2 regions of the Nocardiopsis sp. YSL2 genome follow, and region 2 is predicted to be linked to the other one. Evidence: riboswitches for the same ligand, from Rfam matches in the RefSeq annotation. Region 2 holds a riboswitch; the other holds the start of a gene.

Region 1 (4,409 bases), 2.7 Mb from region 2:
TTCGGCCCACCCGGAAGTGCCGGGTCAGCTCGCGTGTGCGGATCATCCTCGTCTCCTTATTAAAACTTGAATAACGTGACGAGTGTGCCCCACCCGCTACCCATATTCAAGTTTTAATACGAGGGCAGGGGGCGGCCGACGGCGGTGGGTCAGAGGTGCGCTCAGGACCGGCGTGCGCCGGGCGGCGCCCCGAAGGCGTCGGGGGCGTCGTCGGCCATGGTGTACCGGCCCGCCTCCAGCGCGTCGATGAGTTCACGGGTCCACGCGGCGCCCGCGTCGACGGTGTGCCGCCACAAGCCGAAGAGTTCGCGCACGTGCTCGGGCTTGTCCCATCCCCGGTCGGTGCTCTGGTGGTCCGCCAGTTCGGCGCTCGTGGCCCCCAGCCCCGCCAGGCGCTCCCGCAGCATCGCGACCGCTTCGGCGCGGGGCAGGACCGTCATCAGGGTGACTCCCGCGCTCAGCAGGGCGAGGTCGTCGCCCGCGTGGCTGAGCGCCCGGCGCACCAGTCGGTGCAGTTCGGCCTCGCCGTCGGGGGTGATCTCGTAGGAGGTGCGGTCGACCACCTCGTCGCCCTCGGCGACGAGCTCCTGGAGCTTGCCCTCCGCCGAGAGCTTGCGCAGCGCGTGGTAGATGGAGCCCCACTTGACGTTGGCCCACTCCTTGGCGCCCCACGCGAGCAGCTCGCGGCCCACCCGGTAGCCGTACGTCCGCCCGTGCAGCCGCACCACGCCCAGGACCAACAGCCGCGTCGCCGACATCGCCACCCCCACCAGTTCCGGATACGTGCCCAGCCTAGGGCGGGGCCGGGAACGCCGTGGGGGCCCGGCACCCGTGACCGGGTACCGGGCCCCCGCGAACGGGACGTGTGGCTCAGCAGCCTCCGGCGACCGCCGGGATGATCGAGACCTTGGCGCCGTCGGCGACCTCGGTCTGCAGCCCCTTCTCGAAGCGCACGTCCTCGTCGCCCACGTAGACGTTGACGAAGCGGCGGACCTTGCCCGCGTCGTCGAGGATGCGGGCGCGGATGCCGGGGTAGTTCGCTTCGAGGTCGTCCAGGACGTCGGCCACGGTGGCGCCGTCGGCGGTCACCTCGGCGGCGTCGTTGGTGTAGGTGCGCAGGATGGTGGGCACGCGAACGCTGGCGCTCATGGTGTTCGTACTTCCGTTCAGTGGGTGTCGGGGATCAGGCGAGGCCGGCGGCCGTGAACGCGGCCAGGGACGGCTTGACCGTCGCGGTGACCCCGGCGTCGACGGCGTTCAGGGTCTTGAGCCCGTCGCCGGTGTTGAGCACCACGGTCTCGGCCTTGGTGTCGATCCGTCCTTCGCGCACCAGCTTGCGGAGCACGCCGGTGGTGACACCGCCCGCGGTCTCGGCGAAGACGCCCTCGGTGCGGGCGAGCAGCCGGATCGCGTCGACGACCTCGTCGTCGCCCACGTGTTCCACGGACCCGCCGGTGCGCTTGGCGATGTCGAGCACGTACGGCCCGTCCGCCGGGTTGCCGATGGCCAGCGACTTGGCGATGGTGTCGGGCTTGACCGGCTGGATCACGTCGTGGCCGTCCTCCCACGCCTTGGCGACCGGGGAGCAGCCGGTGGCCTGCGCACCGAAGATCTTGTACGGCCGGTCCTCGACCAGGCCGAGCTTGATCAGCTCCTGGAAGCCCTTGTCGATCTTGGTGAGCTGGGAACCGGAGGCGATCGGGATGACGATCTGCTCGGGCAGGCGCCAGCCCAGCTGCTCGGCGATCTCGTAGGCCAGCGTCTTGGAGCCCTCGCCGTAGTACGGCCGCAGGTTGACGTTGACGAAGCCCCAGCCCTCGCCGATCGGGTCGCCGATGAGCTCGGAGCAGAAGCGGTTGACGTCGTCGTAGTTGCCGTCGATGGCCACCACCTTGCCGCCGTAGACCGCGGCCATGACGACCTTGGCCTCCTCCAGCCCGGCGGGGATGAACACGCAGGACTCGAACCCGGCCCGCGCGGCGGCGGCGCCGACCGCGCCGGCGAGGTTGCCGGTGGAGGAGCAGGACAGGGTGGTGAAGCCGAACGTGCGGGCGGCCTCGACGGCGATCGCGACCACGCGGTCCTTGAAGGAGTGCGTGGGGTTGCCGGAGTCGTCCTTGACGTGGAGCGAGTCGAAGCCCAGCTCGGCGGCGAGGCGGTCCGCCCTGACCAGCGGCGTCAGGCCGGGGTTCATGTTCGGCAGCTCGGCGACGTTGGTCGGGACCGGCAGCAGCGAGCGGTAGCGCCAGATGTTGTTCGGGCCGCTCTCGATGTCCTCGCGGGTGACCGTCCCGAAGTCGTAGGCGACCTCGAGGGGGCCGAAACAGAACTCGCACGCGAACTTGGGCGTGAGCTCGTAGCGCTGCCCGCACTCGCGGCAGGACAGTGCGGTCCCGGGACCGAAGGAGCGGACGGTGGTGGGTTCAGTGGCGGCAATCGCCATGGCGAGGCGTCTCCCCTCATCTTCCCTGGTGGCCACCTTGACCCCAGGCCGGAGTTGGCACCTGTCTCGGACGTCTCACAGGGAACGTGAGTCTCGCGTACCGAGATGGTTGCCGGGGCTTCGCAGGGCCGGTCCCTCCACCCCTCTGGATGAGCAATATGAAGTTTGGAGCTGATCCTGTCGGATCCGCACCGTCACTGTAACGGACGTGTTCACCCGATTTCCACGCCGGGTGATCCGCATTACACCATCCGGCTCACATGCTGAGACGCCGCCGGTCAGGCCGCGGCTGGTGCACGCGCGATGTTTCGCCGGTGTGACCTGAGCACTCGCTGACCTGGAGCGGGTTTGGAGAGGCTTTCCACAGGCGAAACATGAAGGAGCGCCCGGCGCGCGCAGACGTCGACGTACCCTCATCCGCCACACCCCAGTCACATTCGCGCCTTCGAGAGGACGACCACGTGGACAAGGCACAGATCCTCATCGCCTCCAACCGGGGACCGGTGTCCTTCTCGGTCTCCGACGACGGCACCCTGGAGTCCCGTCGCGGCGGTGGCGGACTGGTCTCGGGGATGATCTCCGTCGCCACCGAGATCGACGGCCTGTGGGTGTGCGCCGCCCTGTCGGACGCCGACCGGCGCGCCGCCGAGGAGGCCCCCGACGCCCGGCTGGACCGCGTCCACGACCTCGACGGCATGCGGGTGCACATGCTCGACATCCCCCGTCGGACGTTCGACGGCGCCTACACCGGCGTCGCCAACTCCACCCTGTGGTTCGTGCAGCACATGCTCTACGACATCCCGGGCAAGCCCGTGTTCGGCTCGCACTTCCGGCGTCTGTGGGAGGACTACACCGCCTACAACAACGCGTTCGCCGAGGCCCTGGTGAGCGGGGCCGCCGACGGCGCGCGGGTGGCCGTGCAGGACTACCACCTGGCCCTGGTGCCTCGCATCCTGCGGGCCCGCCGCCCGGACCTGCGCATCGCGCACTTCTCGCACACCCCGTGGGCGCCTCCGGAGTACTTCCGGATGCTGCCCGCGCACGTCGCGCGCGAACTGCTGGAGGGCATGCTCGGCGCGGACCGGCTGGGTTTCCTCAGCCCGCGCTGGGCCGACGCGTTCCTGCGCTGCTGCGCCGAGATCCTGCGCGCCGAGGTGGACCTCGACCGCCGCACGGTCGAGTACGGCGGCCGGGTGATCAGCGTGGGCGTGCACGCCCTGGGCGCGGACGAGGCGGGGCTGAACGAGAGCGCCGCAGAGCCCGCGGTGGCCGCCCGCCGCGAGACGCTGGAGGAGGTCGTCGGCGACACGCGGCTGATCGTGCGGGTCGACCGCACGGAGCTGTCCAAGAACATCGTGCGCGGCCTGGAGTCCTACCGGGAGCTGCTCACGACGCACCCGGAGTGGCGCGGACGCGTCACGCATCTGGCGTTCGCCTACCCCAGCCGGGGCGACGTGCCCGAGTACCGCGAGTACACCGACGCGGTCCTGCGCGTGGCCAAGGAGATCAACGAGGAGTTCGCGACCGCCGAGTGGACCCCGCTGGTGCTGGAGGTCAACGACGACTACCCGCGTTCGCTGGCGTCGTTCCAGCTGGCCGACGTTCTGCTGGTCAACCCCGTCCGGGACGGGATGAACCTGGTGGCCAAGGAGGGCCCGGTGCTCTCCAAGCGGGACTCGGTCCTGGTGCTCTCGCGGGAGGCGGGCGCGGCCGACGAACTGGGCGAGCACGCGCTGCTGGTCAACCCCTACGACACCGTGGAGACGGCGGAGGCCCTGCACCGGGCCCTGTCGATGGACCCGGTCGAGCGCCGTGCGCGCCGTGAGGGGCTGAGGGAGGCGGCGGTGGCGCTGCCGCCGCGCAAGTGGTTCCAGGACCAGCTGCGGTCCCTCGGCTAGTACGGCGACGGACACGCGGGGCCGCGCCTACCCCGGCAGGGTGAGGATCTCGGCCCCGTCGTCGGTGA
Region 2 (4,409 bases):
CCTCACGGTGCTCGACGCGCCCGCGGTTGGTCGCGTAGCGCGGGTCCTCGGACAGGTCGTCGCGGCCGATCGCGGCGCACAGCCGCCGGTAGAGCGCGTCGTTGCCGGCGGCGACAACGATGTCGGCGTCGGCGGTGGGGAAGACCTGGTAGGGCACGATCGTGGTGTGCGCGTTGCCCATCCGGGCCGGTTCCGTTCCGGTGACCAGTGCCTGCTGGGTGAGGTTGACCAGCCCCGACAGGGTCGAGTTGATGAGGGACACGCTGACGTCCTCGCCCACGCCGGTGGCCCGTGCGCGCATGAGGGCGCCCAGGATGCCCACGGCGGCGTTGAGGCCGGTGAGGACGTCGGTCAGGGCCACGCCCACCTTGCTCGCCGGGCCCTCCGCGGGGCCGGTGGTGGCCATCAGCCCGCTCTCGGCCTGGACGACGATGTCGAACCCCGGTCGTCCGCCGGGGTCGTGCTCGGGGCCGAACCCGCTCACGGAGCAGTACACGACCGCCGGGTTGCGGGCCTGGACGGCCGCGTAGCCGAGGCCGAGCCGTTCGGCGACCCCGGGGCGGAAGTTCTGTACGACGACGTCGCAGGAGGCGCACAGGTCCTGGACGGCGGCGAGGCCGTCGGGGTCCTTCAGGTCCACCGCCAGGCCGCGCTTGTTGCGGTTCACCGACAGGAAGTAGGCGGACTCCCCGGGGTGCGCGTCCGGCGCGCCGGAGGCGTCCTCGGCGGAGCCGGCCCACGGCGGCCCCCAGGCGCGGGTGTCGTCGCCGCGTCCGGGCTGCTCGACCTTGACCACCTCCGCGCCCATGTCGGCGAGGAGCATCGTGGCGTAGGGGCCCGCCAGGACCCGGGACAGGTCGGCCACGCGTACCCCCGCCAGGGGCAGCGGCGCGGTGCGGGATGGGGTGTCGGTCACGGGTGTGGTCACTCCTTGGCGTCGGGGCCGCCGGGCAGCTGGTCGCCGTCCCGCATCTGGTAGTAGGTCTCCAGGCAGCGGCGCAGGGCGGTGGTCAGCGCGGCACCGGACTGGCCCGCGTACCTGGTCTGTACCCGCTGCACGATCTCGGCGATGTCCTCGGTGACCGAGGCGCCCTCGACCAGGGCCCGGAAGAAGTCCTTGGCCAGGTCGGTCAGCAGGGTGGTGTCCGCGGCGACGATTCGGCCGTCGGAGCTGTCGACCGCGAGCACGACGCCGAGCCGCTGGTACTGGGAGTGGCTCGCCACCGAGTCGGGAAGCCGGGCGTAGCCGGAGATCAGAACGACCCTGGGGTCGCGGAACAACTGCTGCATTCGGTCGTCGCCGTGCAACGGACTCACCTCTCGCTCGCGGGCAGGCATGCGAAAACTCCAACGCTCTGGAGTCTCGCGCCTGGAGGGCGGCCGGGGGAACCGGACACCCGCGGCGTGAGGGCAGGCAGTGGGCTCAGTATGGCGCAGCGGGTCCGCGGGGTGTCAAGCGGGGGGTGTCGTGGGCCACGCCCGGTCGCGGGTGTTGACCCTCCGCGGCGCTGTGCTAGCCTCCTGAGCAGGTCACGAGTACCAGCGCTAAGCCCCGGCTAGCTGGTCGGCAACCCTCCATCCGCGGTGGGGTGCCCCGGGTGAGGACCAGGTCCCGACACGACCGTGTCAGACAAGCGCGGACCCCTGAGGCGTTGCCGTTCCCGGCACCCCTGTGGGTCCCATGACCCACAGAAGAGGTGCCCCATGACCGCCGTCAGCCCTACCCAGGCCGCGCCCGCCGCCCGTACCGCCCCGACCGCGCACGAGTGCACGATCGTCGCCGCCGAGGGCGGTGTCCCGCTGGTCACCGGTGAGCGTGTGGAGTACGCGAACTTCGACTACGCGGCCAGTGCCCCGTGCCTGACCCCCGTCGCCGACGCGCTGGCCGCGGCCCTGCCCTACTACGCCAGCGTGCACCGCGGCGCGGGCCACCACTCACAGGTGAGCACCGACGCCTACGAGCGGGCCCGGCGCAGCGTGGCGCGCTTCCTGGGCGTGCGGACCGAGCCCGCGGACGCGGTGGTGTTCGTGCGCGGCACCACCGACGCGCTCAACCTGCTGGCGCGGTCGGTACCCGAGGGCTGCACCGTGGTGGTGTTCGAATCCGAGCACCACGCGAGCCTGCTGCCCTGGGAGCACCCCGCCTCCCGCGCCGGCCGGGTCGAGCGCCTGCCGCTGCCGGCCTCGCCGGAGGAGGCGGTCGAGGCCGCCCGCACGGCACTGCGCGCGGCCCCCGAGGGGCCCGCCCTGCTGTGCGTGACCGCCGCGTCCAACGTCACCGGCGAGATCTGGCCGGTGGAGGAGCTGGTGGCGGTCGCGCACGCCGAGGGCGCCCGGGTGGTGGTCGACGCCGCGCAGTACGTGCCGCACCTGCCGTTCAGCCTCACGGCGACGGGCGCCGACTACGTGGCCCTGTCCGCGCACAAGCTCTACGCGCCGTTCGGATCCGGGGTGCTGGCCGGGCGCGCCGACTGGCTGCGCGCGGCCACGCCGTACCTGTCCGGCGGTGGTGCGACCCAACTGGTGACCGAGCACGACGTGGTGTGGAACGACCTGCCCGCGCGGCACGAGGCGGGCAGCCCGAACGTGCTGGGCGCGGTCGCCCTGGCCGCCGCGTGCGAGACCTTCACCCCCGCCGCCCAGGAGCTGCTGCACATCCGGGAGTCGGCGCTGCTGGAGCGGCTGCGCGCGGGACTGGCGGAGATCGGGGGCGTGCGCGAGCTGGCGCTGTGGGGCGAGGGGCACCCGCGCGTGGGCATCGTGTCCTTCACCGTGGACGGCCTGCCCGCCGACCTGCTGGCCGCGGCGCTGTCGGCGGAGCACGGCATCGGCGTCCGCGACGGCCTGTTCTGCGCCCACCGGCTCACCCACGCCCTGCTGGACGGGGGGCACACGCAGGCGGTGCGGGCGAGCCTGGGCGTGGGCACCACCGTGGAGCACGTGGACCGGCTCGTCGGCGCGGTCGCCGACCTGGTCGCGCACGGGCCCCGGTGGGAGTACGCCGACGGCGACGGCCGCCTGGTCCCGACCCCGGATCCCCGCAACGTGCTGTCACTCTGACCGAGCCCCCACGGCCTCGAAGGTCGCGGTGCCAGGCCCGATCCGGGAGCACACGAACCTCTTGTGCCCCAGAGGGCTACAAACGGCGAAATGGGTCGCATAACACTCGGGGGTGTGTGAGGGATCACGTTCCCAGGCGGTACGATCGGGGCCCTGACGGCAAGGCGCGATGCCCCGGGGCCCGATCGGTCCGCGCGGGAGGACCGCTCTGCCTCCCGCGAGCGAACCGGCTGGGGGAGCGAGTACGTGACGGATGTCCGGGGGCCGAAACCGGGCCGTACGACGGCCGCCTGCCAGCCACCTGCGCAGATTCCTCCTCAGGTCTCGCGCGTCGTGAGCATCGGGGCCCGTGCGCGACCTCCCGAACCCGCCGTCTCCGAGGAGACGCGCCTGCACCAGGCCTTCCTGGGCCGGGTGATCGACTTCCTCTGCGCCGACACGGGCGTCACCCAGTTCATCGACTGGGGGTGTCCGGTCCCCGGCACCGCCGAGCGCGTGCGCGCCGCCCGGGCCGACGCCCGGTTCGTCCACGTGGCACCGCAGGGCGCGGCCGGGATGCTGTCCTCGTCCGACACCGCCGTGATCACCGGGGACGGCTCCGGCGACGGTGCGCTCACGCGGCGCCTCACCACCTCCGGGCTCGTCGACTTCGACGAGCCCGTCGCCGTTCTGATGACCCGCCCCTTCACCGCGGACGACCCGCCGGCCGAGATCGCGGCCCTGCACGCCCTCATGCGCGGCGGCGGCTATCTGGCCCTGACCTCCACCGCACCGCGGCGTACCGTCGAGAGAGCCTTCCGCCCCTTCCGCCCCATCGAACCGGGGGTCGCCGACCTCACGTGGTGGCCCTACCCGGACGAGGACGTGTGCGCCCAGGGCACGGGCATCCTGGGAGGATTGGGCCGAAGGCAGCGTTGAGGGGCCCGTCGAGGGGTGGCCTCGCCGCTCCGGGCCACGGGCTCCGGGGCGGTGACCGGTGACGGGCGGCCCGGCGCGCCCGCACGACGAAGGGGAGGCCGCGATGGCGGTGAGGTGGAACGGCGAGATCCTCGCCCAGGTGCAGTTCTACTGGGACTTCTCGCTCTGGCCCCGGCTGGAGGGACTCACCGAGGACGAGTACCTGTGGGAGCCCGCGCCCGGGGCGTGGACGGTCACCCGGGGCGAGGACGGGCGCTACCGGCCCGACGGTGTCAGCCCCGAGCCCGACCCGCCGCCGGTCACGACCATCGCCTGGCGGCTGGGCCACCTGGTCGTGGACGTGCTGGAGACCCGCATCAACTGGCACTTCGGCGACCGGACCTACACCCGCGACACCGTCAACTGGCCCGGCGGCGTCGACGAGGCCAAAC

Evidence for each region. A riboswitch is a leader RNA that binds a small molecule or an ion and turns the genes downstream of it on or off. The one in region 2 is predicted to bind S-adenosylmethionine.
Region 1: another riboswitch for S-adenosylmethionine. It lies ahead of thrC (threonine synthase); the one in region 2 lies ahead of M1P99_RS20420 (aminotransferase class V-fold PLP-dependent enzyme).

What each region holds. Positions count from the first base shown of each region.
Region 1 is NZ_JAMOAO010000001.1:1,922,412-1,926,820, forward strand. Features, by position in the region: gene M1P99_RS08275 (ATP-binding cassette domain-containing protein) at 1-46, opposite strand, end outside; gene M1P99_RS08280 (PadR family transcriptional regulator) at 162-758, opposite strand; gene M1P99_RS08285 (ubiquitin-like small modifier protein 1) at 871-1,149, opposite strand; gene thrC (threonine synthase) at 1,184-2,443, opposite strand; SAM riboswitch class I at 2,457-2,599, opposite strand; gene M1P99_RS08295 (trehalose-6-phosphate synthase) at 2,905-4,341, shown strand; gene map (type I methionyl aminopeptidase) at 4,369-4,409, opposite strand, start outside.
Region 2 is NZ_JAMOAO010000001.1:4,648,286-4,652,694, forward strand. Features, by position in the region: gene M1P99_RS20410 (CaiB/BaiF CoA-transferase family protein) at 1-916, opposite strand, end outside; gene M1P99_RS20415 (DUF3870 domain-containing protein) at 925-1,308, opposite strand; SAM riboswitch class IV at 1,529-1,643, shown strand; gene M1P99_RS20420 (aminotransferase class V-fold PLP-dependent enzyme) at 1,705-3,060, shown strand; gene M1P99_RS20425 (SAM-dependent methyltransferase) at 3,307-3,978, shown strand; gene M1P99_RS20430 (DinB family protein) at 4,082-4,409, shown strand, end outside.